Regions from separate parts of the Janthinobacterium sp. OK676 genome, predicted to be linked through region 1. Evidence: predicted binding sites of a transcription regulator. Region 1 holds the regulator's gene; each other region holds the start of a gene.

The links. Region 1 encodes FliA, which starts transcription of late flagellar genes. Its sites were predicted from a motif close to CTAAAGTTTNNNNNNNNNNNGCCGNTA; they were not measured.
Region 2: the regulator FliA is predicted to act here: its motif matches at 4,481-4,507, upstream of BLU39_RS02720 (FlxA-like family protein).
Region 3: the regulator FliA is predicted to act here: its motif matches at 5,316-5,342, upstream of BLU39_RS16590 (flagellar protein FliT).

The regions. Positions count from the first base shown of each region.
Region 1 covers NZ_FNHA01000002.1:596,234-603,888, forward strand. The annotation lists gene BLU39_RS06285 (CehA/McbA family metallohydrolase domain-containing protein) at 1-1,092, opposite strand, end outside; gene motD (flagellar motor protein MotD) at 1,201-1,971, opposite strand; gene BLU39_RS06295 (flagellar motor protein) at 1,977-2,723, opposite strand; gene BLU39_RS06300 (RNA polymerase sigma factor FliA) at 2,705-3,436, opposite strand; gene BLU39_RS06305 (MinD/ParA family ATP-binding protein) at 3,482-4,345, opposite strand; gene flhF (flagellar biosynthesis GTPase FlhF) at 4,338-5,666, opposite strand; gene flhA (flagellar biosynthesis protein FlhA) at 5,934-7,655, opposite strand, start outside.
Region 2 covers NZ_FNHA01000001.1:580,407-588,061, forward strand. The annotation lists gene BLU39_RS02695 (DUF1501 domain-containing protein) at 1-282, shown strand, start outside; gene BLU39_RS02700 (dioxygenase family protein) at 279-1,115, opposite strand; gene BLU39_RS28495 (hypothetical protein) at 1,073-1,216, opposite strand; gene BLU39_RS02705 (Spy/CpxP family protein refolding chaperone) at 1,247-1,675, opposite strand; gene BLU39_RS02710 (response regulator transcription factor) at 1,868-2,557, shown strand; gene BLU39_RS02715 (sensor histidine kinase) at 2,560-4,059, shown strand; gene BLU39_RS02720 (FlxA-like family protein) at 4,100-4,450, opposite strand; gene dcd (dCTP deaminase) at 4,582-5,151, opposite strand; gene BLU39_RS02730 (alpha/beta fold hydrolase) at 5,285-6,085, opposite strand; gene BLU39_RS02735 (HAD family hydrolase) at 6,144-6,851, opposite strand; gene BLU39_RS02740 (sulfite exporter TauE/SafE family protein) at 6,874-7,635, opposite strand.
Region 3 covers NZ_FNHA01000008.1:47,141-54,795, forward strand. The annotation lists gene BLU39_RS16565 (MNIO family bufferin maturase) at 1-1,149, shown strand, start outside; gene BLU39_RS16570 (hypothetical protein) at 1,154-1,438, opposite strand; gene BLU39_RS16575 (RNA-binding S4 domain-containing protein) at 1,544-1,765, opposite strand; gene fumC (class II fumarate hydratase) at 1,860-3,254, opposite strand; gene BLU39_RS16585 (type IV pilus assembly protein FimV) at 3,427-4,560, shown strand; gene BLU39_RS16590 (flagellar protein FliT) at 4,976-5,227, opposite strand; gene BLU39_RS16595 (HDOD domain-containing protein) at 5,450-6,277, opposite strand; gene BLU39_RS16600 (M13 family metallopeptidase) at 6,416-7,655, shown strand, end outside.

The DNA.
Region 1 (7,655 bases):
GTTGAAATCCAGCGCGTTGATCAGGTCGCCATAAGTGGAAAACATCTTGCCCGAACGCAAACCGGCCAGCAAGTCCTTCGCCAGCGGCGCACCCTGCGCGCCGTTGAACACATAGTTCTTCGCATATTCGCCAGGGAAGTAACCGCTGCTGTTGCCGCCGACGATCTTGAAGTGGGTATCCGAATCGGTCAGGTTCCAGATGCGGCGTCCCTCGCCCAGCAGCGCATCCCATGGCCCCCCCAGCTTGGCCACCACGTAATCGACACCGCCATATACGCGCAGCAGCGCATTGTCGTCCGTGTAGGCAGCCGTATAGCCGCCGCGGTCCGGCTCCATCTGGTTGCCGACCATGCCTTCGATGGCGAACATGATGTTGGGGGCGGCATCGTTAAAGGCGCGGAAATCGGCAATGCTGTAGCTGCCCTTGTTGCGCGACGGATGGTTGATGACGGCGTAGCTGGTTTCCGGGTAATTCTGCTTGAGCCAGTTGATGGCTTGCAGTGCATCGGCAGCCGTCCTGTTATAGCGGGCCTCGCCATATTTGCCTTTCCATGCCGCGACGTCGGCGGCGTCGAACATGGCCGCGTCGCGCGTGGTAAACAAATATTCGAACTCCTTCATGCCCCGGGTGCTGGTGCTGAGCTTGTCGGCGCCGTCGAACAGGCCGATGCCGACGTGATCATGGGTCGGCATGTCCCACTCGAAGCCGGAGAAGACAAGCTTGTCGGCGTAGGTGCCGGCGGCCTGCAGCGCCTGGACGCGTGGAATTTCATAGCGCTCGGCGCCGATGGACATCGGGATGGGCGCCGCCAGCGGCGCGCCCAGCGCGTCGCGCGTGGAGACGCGCAAATGGTTGGACAGCGCCATCCAGTCGAGTCCATACGTGGTGAACGACTTGGCCAGCACCTTGTCCAGCGTCTGGCTGACATCGGCGTCGGCCGATTGCGTGGTGTGGGTATGCAGGTCGCCGGCGATCCAGCGGCCGGCTGGCAGCGGCGGCACGCCGCCAGCGGGATCACTATCGCCGCCGCAAGCGGCAACGCTCAACAGGATGGCGATGGCCGAAGGAAGCAACGTTCTGGAGTAAGACATGGGATCGACCTGGAGGCTGAAAAGAAGTGCGACAGCCTAGCATTCCAGTATGACCAGCGAATGACACGCGCCCGATCCGCCGGACTGGCGCCGGCCCGCAAGCCCGTCCTAGTTGGCCGGCGGCGCCGTCGGCACTTCCGTCACCGTTTCGGGGATGCCCGACAAGATCGTCACGGCGACCCGGCGGTTGCGCGCGCGCCCTTCCGCCGTGTCGTTGGGGGCGACGGGAATGTTGTCGGCGTGGCCGACGGCCGTCAGGCGCGACGCTTGCACGCCGCTGGCGATGAACAGGCGCACCACGGCGCTGGCGCGCGCGGCCGACAATTCCCAGTTCGAGGCGAAATTGGAATTGCTGATCGGCTGCACGTCCGTATGCCCTTCCACCTGCACGTCGTGCGTATCGTCCTTGAGCAGCACGGCAACGGCGCGCAGGGCCTGGTCCGACTCCGTCGTCAGGCGCGCCGCGCCCGGGTCGAACAGCACGCTGGCATTGATTTCCACGCTCACGCCGCGGCTCGTCTGCGTGACCCGCACCTTGCCTTCCTTGACCAGCGGCGCCAGCGTGGACGTCAAGTCTTGCGCCAGGCGCGTCATGTGTTCGCGCTCGCGGCGGATGGCTTCCGTGCGGCGTTTCAGGGCGGGGTTCGGCAGCGGGATCGCTTGCGGCGCTTCCATGACGATGGGCGGCGCACCCTTTTCCAGGCTGAAGGCCTGGCCGATGGCGTTCTGGAAGACGCGGTACTTGCCTTCGTTGACTTGCGAAATCGCGTACATCACGACGAAGAACGCGAACAGCAGGGTGATGAAGTCGGCGTACGAGATCAGCCAGCGGTCCTGGTTGTCCGGTTCCTCGTCATACTTCCTGCGCGCGCGCCGCATCATGGTCAGTGCTCGTGCAGCAGGCTGGAAACGCGCTCTTCGATGATGCGCGTATGGTCGCCCGTGGCGATGTCGTACAGCACGGCGGCCGTGATTTCGTACTGCAGCACGCGGCGCGAGACGATGGCCTTGAGTTTGTTCGCCACCGGCAGGAACAGCAGGTTGGCCAGGCCCACGCCATAGATGGTTGAGACAAACGCCACGGCGATGCCGCTGCCCAGTTTGCTTGGGTCGGTGAGGTTTTCCATCACGTGTATCAGGCCCAGCACGGCGCCCAGGATGCCGATCGTGGGCGAATAGCCGGCCGCCGATTCCCACACCTTGACGGCCTGGCGCTCGGCCATCTCATAGGCGGAGATTTCCACGTCGAGCAGCTGGCGCAGCTTGTCGGGCGCGATGCCGTCGACGATCATGCGCAAGCCCTTGGCGTTGAAACGGTCGGCCGTGTTTTCCATCAGGCGCTCGAGCGCCAGCGGGCCGTCGCGGCGCGCCGTCAGGCTCCATTGCCCGATGTCGCGCGCCAGCGCGGCGCGCGTGTCGGCCGGCGGCAGGAAGACCCAGCGCAGCATTTCCAGGCCGCGCACGAAAGTACGCAGCCGCGTTTGCAGCAGTACGGCGCCGAAGGTGCCGATGATGACGATGGCAAAGGCGGCCGGCTGCAGCAGGGAGGCCATCTTGCCGCCTTCCAGTGCCTGGCCGACCAAGAGGCCCGCCAGCGCCAGCGCCAGCCCGATTACGCTGGACCAGTCCACGCCTGCTCCCTCAAGGTTGCGCGCAGGCGCGCGACGGCCTGGGTATGCAGCTGCGAGACGCGCGATTCCGACACGCCCATCACCGCGCCGATCTCCTTCAGGTTCAGCTCTTCTTCGTAGTACAGGCCCATGAGTATTTTCTCGCGTGGCGGCAGCGCATCGATGGCATCGATCACGGATTGCCGAAAATCGGTATCGAGCAGGGACCGCAAGGGGTCGCTGTCCTCGTCCACGCAGTGGCGGTCGAGGAAGCTGTCATTGCCGTCCGGGTCGTGAAAGTCTTCGTAGTACACGAGCTGGTGGCCGCCGCCGTCGCCCAGCATTTCCTGGTAGTCGGCCAGCGACATTTTCAGCAGTTTCGCCACTTCCGACTCGGTCGGCGGGTGGCCGAGGCGCTGCTGCAAGGTGCTCATCGCCTCCTCGATCTTGCGCATGTTCTGGCGCATGCTGCGCGGCAGCCAGTCGCTGGTGCGCAATTCGTCGAGCATGGCGCCGCGGATGCGCAGCACGGCATACGTCTCGAACTGCGCGCCATGCGTTTCTTCATAGCGGCTGATGGCATCGAGCAGGCCGATCATGCCGGCCTGGATCAGGTCATCGACCTCGACCGAAGGCGGCAATTTCGCCTTCATATGGTGCGCCAGACGCTTCACCAGCGGAATGTGCTCCGTCAGCAAATAGTCCTTGTTCGATTTCCCTTTGACCGTGTACATAGGCTGCTTATTGTTTTCTCGTCTTATCTGGTGCTACGGTTGGCTTCAGGCGCTGAACTGGTGGGCGCTCCCCGTCTGGTACAAGGTGCCGCCCAGCACCGGCGCCGCCGAACGGGCCAGCCGCTCGGCCAGGCCGCGAAACGCCACCGAGGCGCCGGCCAGCGGAAACGCATCGACCACGCTGCGGCCGAGGCGCGCCGCGCGGTGCAGATACTCATCGGCAGGCACCGAACCCATCGACGTCAGCTTCACGGCCAGGTAACGGCTCGCCGCCTGTGCCATATTATCGTATACCACTTTTGCCTCGGATTCGGAAGCGCCGGTGACGAGAATGCCGAACGGACGGCGTCCCAGTTCCTGGCTCAAGCGCTTGATCAGGCAGTAGGCCGCCTTGATCGAGGTGGCGCTGGTGGACACTTGCACGACGATATCGGACGACGCCATCAAGGGCACGGGGAAACAGGCGCCCTCTTCTGCCACGACGCCGTCGACGAGCACGATGCCGCTCTGGCGCGCCAGCACGTCGAAGGTCTTGCCCAGGCGGCGCAGTTCATCTTCGCCCGCGTAGTCCATGCTGTCCATCAAATGGTTGCGCGCGCCCAGGCTGGCCACGCCGAAGCCTTGCGGCACCTGATGGATGACCTGGTTCAAGCCGCACTGCTGGCGCGCCACGTCGCGCAGGCTGGCGCCGTGCGCCAGTCCCAGGCGCGCGGCCACGCCATCGCTGCCGCCGCTGGCGTCGAGCAGCAGCACGTCATTGCCGCCGTAGGCGAGCGAAGCACCCAGGTTGACCAGCATGGCGCCCTTGTCGTCCTGCGGCGTGGCCGACAGGAACGTCATGACACGCGGCTGCGGGCCGGCCAGCATGCGGCGCAAGCCTTCGGCCTGGTCGAAATCAAAATTAGCCAAGATGCACCCCGCGCGCTTCATTGTTGCGGGCGGCCGCCTGCGCCATCAGCAGCGGCAGTTCGGCATCGGAAAACTGCGTGGCCGCCGAGTCGCGCTTGAGCTTGAAGGCGCGGTCGATCAGGTAACCGCGGTCGGCCAGGTACAGGTCTTCCGGCACGCGCTGGCCGTTCGACACATAGAACAGGTTCAGCTTCTGGCGGATCACCACGTCGAGCACGTTGCCGATCGAGGCCGCTTCATCGAGCTTGGTCATGATGCAGCCGGCTAGGCCGCTGCCTTGATACGCGCGCACCACTTCGTTGAGGGTTTCCTGGGTCGCCGTGGAGTTCAGGCACAGCAAACGCTTCACGTCGGCGCCGGCGCCCGACAGCATGGCCACCTGTTCCGTCACCATCTGGTCGCGCTGGCTCACGCCCACCGTATCGATCAGCACCGTGTGCTTGTTCTTCAATTCTTTCAGGGCGATGCGCAAGTCCGCTTCATCCTTCACGGAATGCACCATCACGCCAAGGATCTTGCCGTAGATGCGCAGTTGCTCATGCGCGCCGATACGGTAGGCATCGGTGGTGATCAGGGCCAGCTTTTCCGGGCCGTGGCGCATCACGCAGCGGGCCGCCAGCTTGGCCGTGCTGGTGGTCTTGCCCACGCCGGTCGGGCCGACCAGGGCGAACACGCCGCCCTGCTCGAGCATGGCGTCTTCATTGGCCACCGTATTGAGGTTGCGGCTGAGGACCGTCTTGATCCAGCGCATGCTTTGCGCACCGTCGAGGCCGGCGGGCAGCTTGTCGATCAGGTAGCGCGCCAGGCTGGCGGAAAAGCCGGCGGCCAGCATTTCGCGCAGCACGACGGCTTTTTGCGGCTCGCGCTGCTGCGTCGAACCCCAGGAAATTTCCGCCAGCTGGGTTTCCATCATGCCGCGCATGGCGCGGATTTCATTCATCATGCCGCTCATCTCGGCGGCGGCGTTCTCTTTGACGTGCGCCAGCGCGCTGGCCATCATCTGCTGCATGCGGGCCATGTCCACTGGCTCGGAGGCAGCCTGGCGCGGCGCGGCAGGACGTGGCGCGGCCGGGCGCTGGGCCGGGGCGGCCGGACGCTGCGGCGTGGCGAACTGGGTCTGCAACTGGGGACGGGGCTGGGCCATTTCGGACGCGGCCGGCGGCGACGCCAGCGAAGCGGCATCGTCATTGGCCAGCGCGAGGATTTCCACCACGCCATCGGCCTGGCGGTTCGACAGGATCACGGCATCGGGGCCCAGCGCTTCGCGCACCTTGCGCAGCGCATCGCGCGACGAGGCGCCCGTAAATTTCTTCACATTCATGACCGGCCTCCCAAGGCGGGGGTGGCGCAATATTGGCTGAACTGTGTGACCATCATCGACTCCTGTTGCTTGAGTGCTGTCTTCCACATGGACACAGATCACCCGGACAGTTTCCATTATTAGCGATGCTTGCAGGAAACGATCGAAGGAACAGGACGGGAAAGTACCCGTTATTCAGTTTGCCGGGAGGAAATTGATGTTTTTCTTGACCCAAACGAAGGCTGGGGTCAGACCCGGCGGGTCTGACCCCGGTACTAATGAAGATAACTACTGCGCGCCCACCAGCGCCGTGACGCGGATCGTCTTGGTTTCCGGCACTTCCGCATGCGACAGCACCTTGAGTTGCGGCAAGGCGCGGCGCAGGAAGCGCGACAGCAGGGCGCGCAGCGGCGCCGGCACCAGCAGCACCGGCGTCAGGCCCAGCGCTTCCTGCTGCTGGGCAGCCAGGCCCGCCTGGTGGGCGATGGTGTCGGCCAGGCCCGGCTCGATGCCGGCGCCGTCGCCGCCATTGCCCATCGCCTGCATCAGCAAACGCTCGAGGCGGCTGTCGAGCGTCATCACGGACAGTTCGGCCGCGCCGGGGAACAGTTGCTGCACGATGGCGCGGCCCAGGGACACGCGCACCAGCGCCGTCAGCTCGTTCGGGTCTTGCGTGCTGACCGTGTACTCGGCCAGGGTTTCGATGATGGTGCGCATGTCGCGGATGTGCACGCCTTCGGCCAGCAGGTTCTGCAGCACTTTTTGCAGGGCCGACAGCGACAGCATCTTCGGCACCAGGTCTTCCACCAGGCGCGGCGCGTCCTTGCCCAGGTGATCGAGCAAGGACTGCACTTCCGCGCGGCCCAGCAACTCCGACGCATGCGAGGTGATCAGGTGATTCAGGTGCGTGGCCACCACGGTGCCCGCATCGACGACCGTGTAGCCCATCGATTGGGCCTGGTCGCGCAGGCTGGCGTCGATCCAGGTGGCGGGCAAGCCGAACGCAGGGTCATTCGTGGCCAGGCCCGGCAGGGTGCCGCTGGCCATGCCGGGGTTGATGGCCAGGAACTGGCCGTTGAACGCTTCGCCCACGCCCACTTCCACGCCCTTCAGGGTGATGCGGTAGGCGGACGGCTTCAATTCCAGGTTGTCGCGGATGTGCACGGGCGGCGCCAGGAAGCCCACTTCCTGGGCGAACTTCTTGCGGATGCCTTTAATGCGCTTGAGCAATTCGCCACCCTGCGTCTTGTCGACCAGGGGAATCAGGCGGTAGCCCACTTCCAGGCCCAGGGTATCGACGGGCATGATGTCTTGCCAGCTGGCTTCTTCCTGCTCGGGCGCCACGGTCGCTTGCGGCGCTTCGGCCGGCTTCTCGGCCGCCTCCTTCGCCTGCTCGCGTTTCTTGCTGATCAGATAGGCGGCTCCCGCCAGCATGGATGCCAGCAGGATGAAGACCATGTTCGGCATGCCGGGAATGAGGCCCATGCCGCCGATGATGCCGGCGGTAATATACAGCACTTGCGGTTTCGCAAACAGCTGGCCCACCAGCTGGGTGCCGATGTCCTGTTCGCTGGCCACGCGCGAGACGACGATACCGGCCGCCGTGGAAATGATCAGCGAAGGAATCTGCGCCACGAGGCCGTCACCGATGGCGAGCAAGGTGTAGTTCTTGAGCGCATCGGCAAAACCCATGTCGTGCTGCAGCAAGCCCACCAGCAAGCCGCCGATGATATTGATGACGGTGACCATGATGCCGGCGATGGCGTCGCCGCGCACGTATTTGCTGGCGCCGTCCATGGCGCCGTAGAATTCCGCCTCCTGCGCCACTTCCGTGCGGCGGCGGCGCGCTTCGTCTTCGCCGATCAGGCCGGCGTTCAGGTCGGCATCGATGGCCATCTGTTTACCTGGCATGGCGTCCAGCGCGAAGCGGGCGCCCACCTCGGCGATACGGCCCGCGCCCTTGGTCACGACGGTAAAGTTGATGATGGTCAAAATAATGAAGACGACGAT
Region 2 (7,655 bases), on a different contig from region 1:
TTCAGCAGCAACGGCGACGGCACGGATCATGGCTGGGGCGCCCACCACTTTGTCGTGGGCGGCGCCGTGAAAGGGCGCGACATCTACGGCGCCTTCCCCGTCACGGGCGTCGGCCATGCGCTGGACGTCGGGTCCGGCGCCCTGCTGCCGACCACGTCCGTCGACCAGTACGGCGCCACCCTGGCCAAGTGGTTCGGCGTGGCCGACAGCCAGCTGGCCGAGGTGTTCCCGAACATCGGCAACTTCAGCCGGCGCGATCTTGGTTTCATGACGACAAGTTAGCCGTTCACGGCGACGACCAGGGAGGCGACGTAGCCGTCCGTGGCATTGCCCGTCACCGTGGCCATCTGCAGGCCGGTACCATCGCTGAAGACATTGTCGGTGGCATGGCTGATCTGCGCCAGGTTGCGCACGCTGGCCGTGTAGCCGCTGGCCGTGTAGGCCTCGTTCAGCGTCGCCAGCGGAAACGTGAACTGCGACGTCTTGATGCGGTTTGTGGCAGAGGCCGCCTTGGCCAGGCTGGGATAGACCTCGAAGTGCCCGTGCGGCATGCGTCCCGCGTAGCAGCCGGGAAAGATGGTCGTGAAGGCGAGCTTGCCGGCGGCGTCCGTTTCCTGCACGCCGCGCAAGTAATTTTGCGCCGTCAGGCCGCCCGAATACAGTGAATACAAGCCATCGCGGTCGCAATGCCACAGATACACGGCGTAGCCGGCCAGGCTGGCGCAGCCGCCGCTGGCGTTGAGCAACTGCAATTGGATGGTGAGTGGCACGCCCGCCGCCACACCGGTGGCGCCATTGAAACTGGCGCGGATATCGCCGCGCACGACGCCCGACTGCTTCAGCACGTTGACGATGCTGCCGCCGTTCGTGTTCGTGCCATCGGCCGGATACGGCCCGCCCGTTTCCTCGGGTATCACCATGCAGGCGCCCGTGGCCGGTAGCGTGACGGCGCCGCTGCTGGCCGCCGTGGCGCCGGCGTCCGAACCGCCGCCGCAGCCGATCAAAGGCAAGGTGGCGGCGCCGGCCAGCAGCCAGCGCAGCACTTGCCGCCGCTCGGCCGCCTGCCGCCGCATCATTTCGAGGTCGGATGCCAGAGCGTGATCATGTAATTCCATACATACTCCATCAAGTGGGGCAAGCCCGCCAGGGCGGGGTTCAGGCTGGCGCACAGGTACAACACCTGCGTGGCCCGTCGCGAGAGCGCGTGGATGCGCATGCTGGCTCTCCCTGTGCTCGCGCCTGCCGTCTATTCGGCGCGCTGCAGGTGGCGCGGGCTCTGGCGGGCGTCATCGCGCTGCTGCGCCTGCTGGCGCTGTTCCGGCGTCAGCACGGCCAGCAATTGCTGCTCGAGGCGCGCATGCAGCAAGCTGATCTTCGCCATGGCTTGCGCGGCCGTGTTCGCCAGCGCACTGGCTTTCGCATCGTCATAGGCGCTGGAGGCGGCCAGCGCGCGCAACTGCTCGTGGGCCTTGAAGGCGATCTTTTCCTGTTCCCGCAGCTCGGGCGCCTGGGCGTAGGTGGCGGCGAAAACCTTGTCTTGCTGCGTGTCGTTCAACTCGATGCCGTGCAGAAACGGCGGCAAGCCGGGCGGCGGCCCTTGCTGGGCCAATGCCAGCAAGGGCATGCTGCAGGCGGACAACAGCAACAGGGAGACAGTGATGCTCAGGTATTTCATCGGTTTTCCTTTCGTGGCGATCAGCCCTGATTGTCGGCGTCTGGCGTGTAAAGCAACGTCAGGGGCGCGTAAAAGCGTGTAAAGGAAGGGCAGAAAATGTAAGCGGACGTGTGTAAAAGCGGGTAAAACCGCCGTGAGCAACCTCTGTTGGCTGCTATCATCGGACGATATTCACCCGAAAAAAGCACAGGCATGAGCAAGGTTTTGTTAATCGATGACGACGTGGAACTGGTCGGCATGTTCCAGGAATACTTGACGCAGGAAGGTTTTGATGTCCGCGCCGTGCACGACGGCGAAAGCGGCGCGGCCGAAGCGCTGACGGGCCTGTACGCGATCGCCGTCCTCGATGTCATGATGCCGCGCATGAATGGCCTGGAAACCTTGCGCCGCATCCGCGCCGGCAGCAACCTGCCCATCTTGATGCTGACGGCGCGCGGCGACGATACGGACCGCATCGTGGGCCTGGAACTGGGCGCCGACGATTACGTGACGAAACCGTGCACGCCGCGCGAACTGACGGCACGCATCCGCGCCATCCTGCGCCGCGCGCAAGCGGCGCCGCACGATGCGTCGGGCCTGGCGCCGCTGACCGTGGGACAACTGACGATGTGGCCCGAACAGCGCCGCGTTTCCTGGGCCGGCGCGCACCTGGAACTGACGAGCACGGAATTCAACCTGCTGGAAGTGCTGGTGCGCCAGGCGGGCAAGCCCGTGAGCAAGAATCAATTGTCGGAACTGGGCCTGGGACGGCCCATGGCCCGTTTCGACCGCAATATCGACGTGCACTTGAGCAGCCTGCGCCGCAAGCTCGGCAGCCTGGCCGACGGCCGCTCCTGCCTGCAAACCGTGTACCGCCTCGGCTACCAGCTGATCAAGGAGTAAGCGTGGGCCGTCTGTTCTGGAAGTTTTTTCTGTGCATCATGTTGGCGCAAGTGACGGCCACCATCGGCATCGGCGGCACCTTCTGGCTGAAGAACCGGGCGGCCCAGCAGGAACGGGCCCTCGACATCGACACCAGTCCGCCAGCGCAGATGATCATCGAGGCTTCCAGCGCCACCCTGGAAGCGGGCGGCAGTCGGGCCTTGCGGCAATTCCTGGGCAAGCTCGAGCGCATGCGCGTGTTTGCCGTCGATGCCAAAGGACAAGAACTGATGGGCCGCGCCGTGCATCCCGCCATGCTGGCCAAGGCGCGCGCCATGCTGCGACAAACTCAGCCTCATCCCGTCGTGCGCGAAGTGGACGGCAGCGACGGCAAGCGCTACCTGCTGTTCCTGCCCTCGTCCGAACGCTTCCGCAATGCCGAGGCGGGCGCCGCGCGCGACACGCTCAACGCCGTCACCATGAGCGGCCCGCGCGCCATGGGCTCCGGCCCACGCCCCCACGAAGCGGGCGCCCCGGCGCCACGCGGCGAATTCGGCCGGGGCCCGCCCCCGCGCCTGGACACGCCCTACCGCACCTTCATTCCCCTTACCGCCGCCATCGCCGCCAGCCTGCTGTTCTCTTTCCTGCTGGCCTGGTATTTTGCGCGCCCCATCCGCGACTTGCGGCAAGCGTTCGAGGCCGCCTCGCATGGCGACCTGGCGCCGCGCTTTCATGCCAGCGGCAAGCGCGGCGACGAATTGACGGACCTGGGCCGCGATTTCGACCGCATGACGGGCCGCTTGCGCAGCCTCATGGATAGCCAGACGCGCTTGCTGCATGACGTCTCGCACGAACTGCGCTCGCCGCTGGCCCGCCTGCAGGCCGCCATCGGCCTGGCGCACCAGCAGCCGGAAAAGATAGCCGCCTCGATGCAGCGCATCGAACGCGAAAGCGAACGCATGGATAAACTGATCGGTGAACTGCTGACCCTGTCGCGGCTGGAAGCGGGGGCCGGGCAGGCGGGTGCCGGCTCTTTGCTCAGTGAAGACGTCAACATTGCCGACTTGCTGCACGATATCGTGGAAGACGCGCGCTACGAAGCGAACGCGCGCCGCGTGGCCATCGCCGTGGCGGGCGACGCGGCCATGGCCGACGCCAGCGTCACGGGCCAGCCGGAGCTGCTGGCGCGCGCCGTGGAAAACGTCGTGCGCAATGCCCTCAAGCACAGCCCGGACGGCGGCACGGTCGAAGTGAATCTGTCGCGTCCGCCCGATGGCAAGCAGGAATGGCTGCGCATCGCCGTACTGGACCGGGGACCCGGTGTGGCCAGCGCCGACCTGGCCCGCATCTTTGAACCGTTCTTCCGCGCCAGCAATACCCAGCACAGCACGGATGGCCACGGCCTGGGCCTGGCCATCGCCCGGCACGTCATCGGCGCCCATGGCGGCCGCATCGGGGCCAGCTTGCGCAGCGGCGGCGGCTTGTGCGTGGAGATGTTGTTACCTGTTAAAACGCCAGGCTGACCTGTGGGCGAGCCTGGCGTTGTGGCGGACGAAGGCGCTGTCAGGCCTGCGTATCGATGATGCTGCCCAGGGTCGGCGAGCTTGACCTGGCGGGACTGGCCGCCGTCTCGGCGCTGCTGGACGTTTGAGCGTCTTGCTGCGCCGCCTTCTGCGCGGCTGCCGCCTGCAACTGGGCGATCTGCGCCTGCAAGGCCTGGATTTGCTGCGCCAGCTGCTGCTGCAGCTTTTGCGACGCCTCCGTCTGCTCGCCCTTCTGCGCTTGCGTCAACTGCTTTTGCGCCGCCGTGATCTGCTTTTGCAGCGCCGCGATCTGCGCACCGCTGCCCGCACTGGCGCTACCAGCCGCGCCGACTGCGCCGCCTGAACCACCTGAACCGATTGCCGCTACCATGATGCCTCCTCAGTGTTTCAATACCAAGGTTAACGGCAGGCATGGAAGCGCATGTAGTGCGACGGGTGTAAAGGCAGGTAAAGGCAGGTAAAGACAGGTAAAGAAGGCGGTCAGCCCGCCCTGCACCGCAATCAGGTCTTCGGCAACGTCACACCAACCTGGCCCTGGTACTTGCCGCCGCGGTCCTTGTACGACGTTTCGCACACCTCATCGGACTCGAAGAACAGCACTTGCGCCACGCCTTCGTTGGCGTAAATTTTCGCCGGCAACGGTGTCGTGTTGGAAAACTCCAGGGTCACATAACCTTCCCATTCCGGTTCGAACGGGGTGACGTTGACGATGATGCCGCAACGGGCATAGGTGCTCTTGCCCAGGCAAATCGTCAACACGTTGCGGGGAATGCGGAAATACTCGACGGTACGGGCCAGCGCGAACGAGTTCGGCGGGATGATGCAATAGCCCTTGCCCGACACGTCGACGAAATTGTTCGCGTCAAAATCCTTGGGGTCGACGATGGTGGTGTTGATGTTGGTGAACAGCTTGAACTCGTCGGCGCAGCGGATGTCATAGCCATAGCTGGACGTGCCGTAAGACACGATGCGGTTGCCGTCGCGTTCCTTGACCTGGCCCGGTTCAAACGGCTCGATCATGCCCGTCGTTTCCGCCATGCGGCGTATCCATTTATCGCTTTTAATCGTCATCGCAGGGGTATCTTTCTAGAATATCGGAATGGCTGGGGCGACACGCCTGGTGCAGGCGCGGCCCGGATGGCAGGATTTTACGCGAAAATCCCCCGCCGTTGGCCCCCATCGCCTGAAAATCCTTGGCGATATTTTATTGTTTCGCCAGCAATGCCGTGATCATCTCGCGCACCACTTGCGCCGTCAGCTCGGGGCTTTCCATGGGAAACAGATGGCCACCCGGCACCTGGCGGAAAAACTTGCCGACCAGTTTGCGTGTGGCCGTCAAGCCCGCCTGCCGGCATTCCACCGATTCGGTGCCGCCGATAAAGCCGATGGGAACGGGAAAACCATCCTTGACGAGGCCGCCGATATGGTGCGGCAGGCTGCGGTAGACATCCGTCTCCACTTCGCGCGTAAAGCGCAGCTGCACTCCTTCCGGATGGGGCGCCAGGCCGCTGTCTATGTAGTCGCGCAACACTTGCGGCGCCCAGATGGCGAACATGTCCTTGGCGGCGAAGTGTTCGTACGCGGCTTGCGCGTCCGGCCACAGCTTGCGCCGCCGGGCGGAAAAACGCGAGGGAGAAAAGCGCTCGCCCAGCGCCGTATTGCGCGCCAGCCGCACCAGCAAGGCGCGCCAGCCGGCCACCACGGGCGAATCGAGCAAGACCACGCAGCGCACGAGGTCGGGCCGCTGTTTGGCCACCATCACGCTGAGCATGCCGCCGAGCGAATGACCGACGAGGATGACGGGGCCGCTGTAGCGGCGCTCGAGGTCGTCGATATACTCGCGCACCAGCTCGGCCCAGCCCGTGCTGACGGGATACGCGGGGTCGTGCGCATGCATGTCGAGCGCCTGCACGGCGTAGTGCCGGCCCAGCAAGCCGAACAGCTTGCGGTAGGTGCCGGCAGGATAACTGTTGGCGTGGGCAAAGTGCAGTTGCGGGAGAGTCATCGTGGGACAGGGCCGGTGAATGCGATAGGCAATTGTAATGGCATGCCGGCAAGACGTATCAGAGGAAGGCCTCTAATTTCTCAGGTGCCAGCGGGCGCGGCGGCGCCATGGCGGGCACGAAGGAAGCCAATACTTCGCCCAGCTCGGCCATGGATTCCACCACGCAAAAGGCGTCGTCAAATGCATGGTGGCGGTTCATATGATTGCGCACGACAATGCACTCGAGCCCGGCCGCATTGGCGGCGCGCAAGCCGCGCGGCGAGTCTTCCACGGCCACGCAGTCGTTGGCGGCCAGGCCCAGGCGCTGCAAGCCCAGCTGGTAGCCGTCGGGCGCCGGCTTGCTTTCGTCATACATTTCACGTGTCAGCACGAAGTCGAAGTGGTTCAACAAGCCCGTGGCCGCATGGCTGATCCGGAAGTGCTCTTCGTAGGCGCTCGTGACCACGCCCATCGCCACGTGCGGGCGCAGCGACGCCAGTACGTTCTTGACGCCAGGCATGACCAGCCCACGCGCCTGGCGCAGGCGTCGGGAAAACAGCACGGTGCGCTCGGCCCGCAGGCGCTCGACCAGCTCGATCTCGTGGCCCTGTCCCAGCAGCAAGTGCCAGGCGCCGTAGTTATTGTCCAGGAACCAGTCAAAGAATTGCTTCGGCGTCAGGTCTATGCCATAGGGCAAGAGCAAGTCGCGGTTGCTTTCGTAAAACAGCTGTTCGGTATCGACCAGCACGCCATCGTTGTCCCACAGCACGCCCTGGATGGTTTTCATGGCTTGTTATCGTCCAAAAAACTTACTTGAAGAATATGTCGTAGGACAACTTCACGATCAGCAGCGCCAGCAACACGAGGAAGAGAATGCGCACGAAGGCGGCGCCGCGGCGCACGGCGATCCAGGTGCCCGTCAGCGCGCCCAGGATGTTGCATACGGCCATCGGTGCGGCCACGGCATAGACCACGTGGCCGGCGGGAATGAAGAAGGCCAGCGCGGCCACGTTGGTGGCGATATTCACCAGTTTCGAGCAGGCCGACGCAAGGATGAAATCGAAGCCGAAGACGCGGATGAACAGGAAAATCAAAAAACTGCCCGTGCCCGGCCCGAACAGGCCGTCATAAAAACCGATGGCGCCACCGATGACGATGGCGAGGATGCGTTCGCGCGGACCGATGGGGCGCGCCTCGCGCGTCGCGCCGAAATCCTTCTTGATGAAGGTGTAGATGGCCATGATGATGATCAGCACCAGCACCATGGGGCGCACCACCTGTTGCGGCACGTAGGACACGGCGGCCGCGCCGATGAAGGACATGACGAAGGCGCTGGCCACGGCCGGCAGCACCAGCAGCCACGGAATGTGTACCTTGCCGACGAACGAGCGGGCGGCAAACGTGGTGCCGCAGGCCGAGGCGAATTTATTCGTGCCCAGCAAGGAGGTCGAGGCCATGTTCGGCATCAGGTTGAACAGGGCCGGCAGCTGTATCAGCCCGCCCCCGCCCACGGCGGCATCGATGAGGCCGGCAAAGAAGGCAAATAAACACAGCAGCGAGATGGTCAGCATGATAGGCAACAAGGAATGAT
Region 3 (7,655 bases), on a different contig from region 1:
TTCCTGGCGGAGCTGGCGCGCCGCAGCGGCTGCGGCTTGCTGCTCGATATCAATAATCTGTACGTGAACCAGTGCAACCACGGCGAAGACGCCTTGACGGCCATGCAGTCGATCGCGCCGGGCAGCGTGGGCGAGCTGCATCTGGGCGGCCACTTGCTGACGCCGCACGCCGTGATCGACCACCATGGCGCTACCGTTGTCGAGCCCGTCTGGGACTTGTATGCGGCCGCCTTGCGGCGTTTTGGCGCCGTGCCCACCCTCGTCGAATGGGATACGGATTTGCCGCCGCTCGATATCCTGCTGGGCGAGGCGCACAAGGCGCAGGCCATGCTGGCGCGCCTTGCGCCGCAAACGCCCTGGCAGGGAGAGGCGCTGCCATCGACGCCAACGCCCGCGCCGCTTGACGCGCTGGTAGCCGGCCAGCAAGCGTTTGCCACGGCCTTGCTCGATACCGCGGCTGCCCTGCCATCGTTCGCGGGAGCGGCGGTATTGGAGCGTTTTTCACTGTACCGCGGCAACTTGAGCGCCACGTGGCGCCGCACCCTGGGCCATGCCTACCCCGTCGTGCTGGCGCTGGTGGGCGAGGAATTCTTTGGCGGCCTGGCGCGCGCGTATGGTCGGCAGTATCCGTCAGATAACGCCGATTTGAACCAGTTTGGCGAGCGTTTCGCCGATTTTCTCGCTGTTTTTCCGCCTGTGGCTGACTTGCCCTATCTGCCCGACATGGCGCGCCTGGAATGGGCCGTGCACCTGGCCCATTACGCGGCCGATGCGCAAGGCATGGCGCCCGAGTCGCTGGCCGCCATGCATCCCGACCAACTGGAAGCGCGGCGTTTTAGCTTGCATCCCGCTTGCGCCTTGCTGGCCTCCAACTGGCAAGTGGCGGTCCTGTGGCAGGCGCATCAGGATGGTGAAGGGCAGGGGATGTTTCCGCAGGATATGCAGGTGGCCAGTTGCGCGCTCGTATGCCGACCGCGCTGGAAGGCGCAGGTGCTGGTAGTGGATGCGGCTGCGCATGCAGCCTTGCTGGCCTTGCGGCAGGGGCAGACGTTTGGCGCCGCACTCGATGCGGCGTTCGAGCTGGACCCGGCATTCGACCTGCCCGCACGCTTGCGCCAGTGGCTGGCGCACGCGGTGTTGACGGCGTAACGGTTTATTCGAAGGCCCGCAGCAGGCGCGCTTCGCCCGTCTGATCGCGGTACAGGGCATTCGCCGCCAGGGTGGCGTCCATCATGCGCGTCACTTGCTCTTCTTCAAAGCGGGCCAGTTCGGCCGTGGCCGCGACGAGGGCCAGTTCCAGCCGGGCGCGCGCGCTCTGGTACAGGCTGCTGGTATATTTGTCTGTGTTGCGCAGTAATTCTTCCGCGTTTTCTATGACCTGGCGCAAGTCGCCGATCAGGCGCTCCTGGCTGCGCGTACCTTGTGCGGGATGTTCCATGGTGCTTCCCTTCTGCAATCGATATTCATCTGGCAATAACGACGTGTTGCAGCTTGATCCAGGCACCCGGCTGGCATGGGGCTGCTTTAGCGCCCCATGCCGACATCACACGGGAGCGACGACCGTGATACGGATATCGCCCACGCTGACGACCTGGCCTGCGCGGATCTTGGCGGTCTTGCGCAATTCCTTCTTGCCATCGACCTTCACCACGCCGCTATCGACCATGACCTTGCCTGCGCCACCGCTGTCGCACAGGCCGACCAGCTTCAACAGCTGGTTCAGCTCGACGAACTCGGATGTTAAATCAAAGCTTACTTTTTGCATTGTATCCCTTATTGCAATGATGTGTTTTCAACACTTGATGACGACCTCAACTAACTCGTAGTTTACCTGAAGCCGCCAGCAATGCAGGGGGAAGTCAGCTTTTGTTGGGCCGCGTCATCTCCAGCGGCACGATCCACGCACTGAATTGCTCTTCCGTCACAAAGCCCAGGGTCAGCGCCGCTTCCTTCAGGGTTGTGCCTTCGTGCTGGGCCTGTTTGGCGATTTGTGCCGCCTTGTCATAGCCGATGTGCGGCGCCAGCGCCGTGACCAGCATCAGGGAACGCTCCATCAGTTCGGCGATGCGCGCGCGGTTCGGCGCGATGCCGTGCGCACAATGCTCGTCGAAGCTGCGCATGCCGTCGCCCAGCAGGCGCGCGCTTTGCAGGAAGTTGTGTGCAATCAGGGGCTTGAAGACGTTCAGCTCGAAATTGCCCGAGGCGCCGCCCACCGTGATGGCCACGTCGTTGCCGAACACCTGGCAGCACAGCATGGTCAGCGCTTCGCACTGGGTAGGATTGACCTTGCCCGGCATGATGGAGCTGCCCGGCTCGTTTTCCGGGATCGTGATTTCGCCGAGGCCGGAGCGGGGGCCGGACGCCATCCAGCGCACGTCGTTGGCGATTTTCATCAGGGCCGTGGCCAGTGTTTTCAGCGCGCCATGGGCCGCGACGAGGGCGTCGTGGGCGGCCAGGGCGGCAAACTTGTTGCTGGCCGACTCAAACGGCTGGCCCGTCAGGCGCGCCAGTTCTGTCGCGATGCGGCCGGCAAATTCCACGTTGGCATTCAAGCCCGTGCCGACGGCCGTGCCGCCGGCGGCCAGCTGCAGCAGCGGCGGCAACGATGCCGTGATGATGTGCTCGGCAAAGTCCAGCTGCGCCACGTAGCCGGAAAATTCCTGGCCCAGGGTCAGCGGCGTCGCATCCTGCAAATGGGTGCGGCCGATCTTGACGATGTCGGCAAATTCCGTGGCCTTGGCGTCCAGGGTGGCGCGCAGCTGGCGCAGCGGCGGCAAGACCGTGTTGGCGACGGCCAGGGCGGCCGCCACGTGGATTGCGGTGGGAAAGATGTCGTTCGAGGACTGGCCCAGGTTGACGTCGTCGTTCGGGTGCAGCAGTCGCTCGGCGCCCCGCAAGCCACCGATCAGCTCGGAGCCGCGGTTGGCCAGCACTTCGTTCATGTTCATATTGCTTTGAGTACCCGAGCCCGTCTGCCAGACGGCCAGCGGGAATTCCGCGTCGTGCTTGCCTGCCAGCACTTCGTCGGCAGCCTGCGTGATGGCAACGGCTTTCTTGCCATCCAATAAGCCCAAGTCCAGGTTGACGTGGGCGGCCGCGCGCTTGACGGTGGCCAGGGCGGCGATCAGTTCGGGCGGCATCTTTTCCGTGGAGATATGGAAGTGCTCGAGCGAGCGCTGCGTTTGCGCTCCCCACAGCCGGTCGGCGGGCACGTCGATCGGGCCGAAACTGTCGCGTTCGATTCTGCTACTCATGGCATCCCTTTCATCGATAGAGGTGGATCGAGTGTACTCCAGGCGCCAAAAAGGCACAGGACGATGCTGTATTGCATCATTTTTGCCATGACCCATCTATATTTTTGCGATTTCCTGCCGTTAAAGACAGGCGAGTTCCCCTTATTTATCTTGTTATCAAAGCGATCAGTCCATGCAGAGCAGCATCTTTTCCCGTTGGTCCCTGATCGCGTGCGCCGCCGCCAGCCTGGCTTTGCCGTCTGTGGCGGGCGCGGCCGAACTGGGCGAGATGGCGGTGCTGTCGCACGTGGGCCAGCCCCTGCTGGCCGAAATCGAATTGACGGCCCTGGCGCCCGACGAAGCCAGCGGAGTGGCCGTGCGCCTGGCCTCGTCCGATGTGTACCGGGGCGGCGGCATCGGCATGGACCCGGCCCTGCAAACCTTGACGATCAGCCCGCTGGAGCGTGGGGGACGCCACTATGTGCGCGTGAGCACCCGGCAGGCCATCCAGGCGGGGCATGTGCATTTGTATTTATTGCTGGGCAATGGCAATGGCGCCGTCGTGCGCCTGGCTACCTTGTGGCTGACACCGGCGCCGCCCGCTGCCGTCAGTGCGCCAGTCCGGCCCGCCGTTCCCGCGCCCGCGCCTGTCTCCACGCCTGTGCCGTTGCCACGCGCCGTACCCGTCGCGCCATCGCCCGACGCCGCCGCGCTGGCGGCCCGCGCCCGTGCCGAGGGCCTGGTGCGTCCGCCGCGCGTGTTCGTGCCGCCGCCCGCCATGCCCATGCAGATGGCTCCCGCGCCGCGTCCGCCGCGCCGCGCCACGGCGCCCGTGGCCGCTTGCGCGCCGCAAGCCGATATGGAGCAGGCGCAAGCATGTGTGGCGCTCGATGAGAAAAACACGGCCCTCAATGCCAGGCTTGGCGAACTGGAAGGCAAGCTCGGCGCTTTGCAAAAGGCGCTGGCGCTGCCTGCCGCCGCCGTCGCTGTAGCGCCAGTCGCCGCGCCCGCCGAGGCGCAGGCGCAGGCGCCCCATGCCAAGCCCAAGCCGCTGCACGCGGCGCCCGCCGCCGACAAGGAAAAGAAGGGGGGCGGCAACGGCATGCTGTGGCTCGGTCTCGGCACCCTGGTCTTCCTGCTGCTGACTGCCCTCATCGTGTATGTGGTGCGCAAGCGCAGGCAGGCGACGGGGCCGCGCGCACCGTCGAAATACTGGGTTCTGCTGCGCAAGCCGTTTGGCCGCAAGAAAAAAGATGTGCCCGTGCTGACGGAAGCCGTGGAAGAGGGCGCGGTGGCCGAAGCGGAGCCTGAGCCGTTCTCGCGTTGACGAGGTGGCAAATCCAGGCCGAAATTTGATGTAAAAAAAGATATTGAAAAAATACAGGAAAACGCCGGCCAATCGCGTTGCCTTTTTTTTAAAGATGGTGATATGATGAATTCAGTGGACTTGCTCTACGACAAAACAGCCCCAGCCTGGCGCAGCCACCAACGATAGTGTGGCGCGGCAAACAGGTGTAGCGTTGCATAAACGCCTGGGTCTGGAAGCGGTTCGCGATGCCAACGATGTGCTCGCGAACGCCGGATGCAACCGGCAGCGAGGCGACGCCAGGAGATACCTGGGGCTCGCCTTCCACATTCCCCTCCTTGCTTCCCGGGCGCCGCAGATGGCGCGCTCGCTGCGAAGGCGGCAGATGTAAAAAAAGCACCCTCGGGTGCTTTTGTGTTTTCTGGCGCGGCAAGTTTCACATGCGTGCGCGCGCACCTTGCATGGCGTTCGGCAGCTGCGTCATCCACGGTTCCGTGATGGCGCGGATTTCGCGGTCATTGGCCAGGATTTGCTTGAGCAAGTCAATCTTGCGCAGGCGCGAGGCGCCGGCCAGGGCAGGGGCCTTGCCCGTCATGGTCGCGCTGGCGGCGCTGGCGCACTGGTTTTCCAGGGTATCCAGGCCATCCCAGTCGCTCGAACGTGCGGCCACGACCATTTTATTGGTCATTCCTGCAATATTTTCGTACATCGAAAGAACGTCGTTGGAGGTCATGAGCACACCCGTAACTAGTGAATGGATTACCGCTTGTCAAGATTAACGGCAGGTCCAGCAGGAACTTGAGGGTGTTTTTGAAAAAAAATGAAAATAATTTAGATGATTGCCTGCCTGCTGCCGGAATCGCCCGCCAAGCCGCATGGATGCAGGGGGAGAATTCCGGCAGCGGCGGACTTATTTGACGAGTTCTTCCAGTCCCGCGCTCAGTTCGGCCGGCGGCGGCATCTTGTCGATCAGTACCGAGGGCGGCAAACCGAGCGCTTCGGCCACGTCGCCGGGGTAGCAGGCGATGATTTCTTCATTGCTCAGTGCGTTCTCCTCGATGCGGGCGCGCCAGGCGGCCAGGTGGATGATGGCGGCCAGGCGATTCAACGGTGTCTTGGCCAGCGGATCGGGAAAGGCGGCGATGGCGTCGGCAAAGGCGGCGGGGAACTTCCAGCGGCGCGCCAGTTCGGCGCCCACCTGCGCATAGTCATAGCCCAGCGACACCCGCTCGGCGTCGAGCCGGCGCGCGTCGAGCGGCGGGGCGATCTTGTCGAGCTGCATGGCTTGCTCGGGCATGGCGGCATGGATCACCAGTTGACCGATCGCATGCATCATGCCGACCGTGAACGCCAGGTCCTGGTTGTCGCCCGTCTGTCTGGCGATCCAGCGGGCCGACACGGCGCTGTGCAGGCTGTAGCGCCAGAACTGGGGCAGGTTCAGCCCGGGCACGGTCTTGTAGCCGCTGACCAGGCCCGAACTGATGACGAGCGTGCGCACGGTTACAAAGCCGAGCATCAGCACGGCGTCTTCCACCGTGCCGATGCTGCGCGAGACGTGGTAATACGCCGAGTTTGCCAAGCGCAGCAGCTTGGCGCTCAAGGCCGGGTCCGCTCCCAGCTGGCGCGCGATGTCTTCGGTGGAGCTGGCGGGGTTGTCGAAACTGCGCACCAGTTCATCGACGATCTTCGGGGCGGCAGGCAGGGCGTGGGGTTGCTGGAACAGCGCTTCCAGTTGCATGGCAATCTCCTTGGCGTTCGCGCGGCATGGGGTCGTGAAACTATATGCCGATTTTTTATGCGCATGCAAAAAAATTGCGGGATGCTCTTTTCATGGGAAACAGGCTATGATTTTGACTATTCCATCGAAAGGATCGCCATGCACGGTTTGTGTTTTTCCTGGGCCCGGACGCCAGTCCAGGCTGCCATCGTCCTCGCCCTGGCCGGCGTCTCGCTGATCGGTTTGCCGGTCCAGGCGCATGGCCAGCAAGCGGCGGCCGCCGCGGTGCCTGCTGTCCCCGCTGCCGCCACGGTCTTGCCCGGCGACGATTTCTACGATTATGTGAATGGCGACTGGCTGCGCAATACGGAGATTCCCGCCGACCGCAGCAGTTGGGGCTCGTTTGCCATCCTCGCCAACGCCACCAACGAGCGCATCATTGCCCTCGTCGAAGGCCTGGCGGCGGCGCCGCAGGCCGATGCCTCCGCGCGCCAGGTCAGCGATTTTTACCGTTCCTGGATGGATGAATCGGCTATCGAAGCGAAAGGCTGGGCGCCGATCAAGCCGCTGCTGAAGAAGATCGATGGCATACGCGACCAGGCGGGACTGGCCCGCGCGCTGGGCGAAAGTCTGCGCGCCGATGTCGATCCGCTCAATGCCACCAATTTTTATACGGAAAATCTGTTCGGCCTGTGGGTGGCGCAAGACTTGAACGACACCACGCGCAATGTGGCTTATTTGCTGCAGGGCGGACTGGGCTTGCCCGACCGCGCCTTTTACCAGAGCGACAGCGCCCGCATGCAGAGCTTGCGCGCGGGCTACCAGGCGCATATCGCCGCCATGCTCAAGCAGGCAGGCTACAGCGATGCGCCGGCCCGCGCCGCGCGCGTGTTTGCGCTCGAGCAGCAAATTGCCGCCAGCCACGCCAGCCGCGAGGATTCGGCCGATGTCGCCAAGGGCAATAATGCGTGGCGCGCCGCCGACTTCGCCAGCAAGGCGCCCGGCCTGGACTGGAAAACCTTCTTCCAGTCGGCCGGCCTCGGCAAGCAGGCGGATTTCATCGTCTGGCATCCGACGGCCATGACGGGCAGCGCGGCCCTGGTAGGTAGCGTGCCGCTGGCCACGTGGAAGGATTTCCTGGCCTTCCACGCGATCAACCATTTCAGCACGACCTTGCCGAAGGCGGCCGCCGACCAGCGCTTTGCCTTCTATGGCAGCGCCCTGAGCGGCACGCCGCAGCAGTCGCTGCGCAGCAAGCGCGCGCTGGCCGCGACGAATGCGGCCTTGAGCGACGCCGTCGGCAAGCTGTATGTGGAGCGCTATTTCCCGCCTGAATCGAAAGCGCGCGTGCAAGACATGGTGACGAATATCGTCGCCGCCTTCTCGCGCCGCATCGACA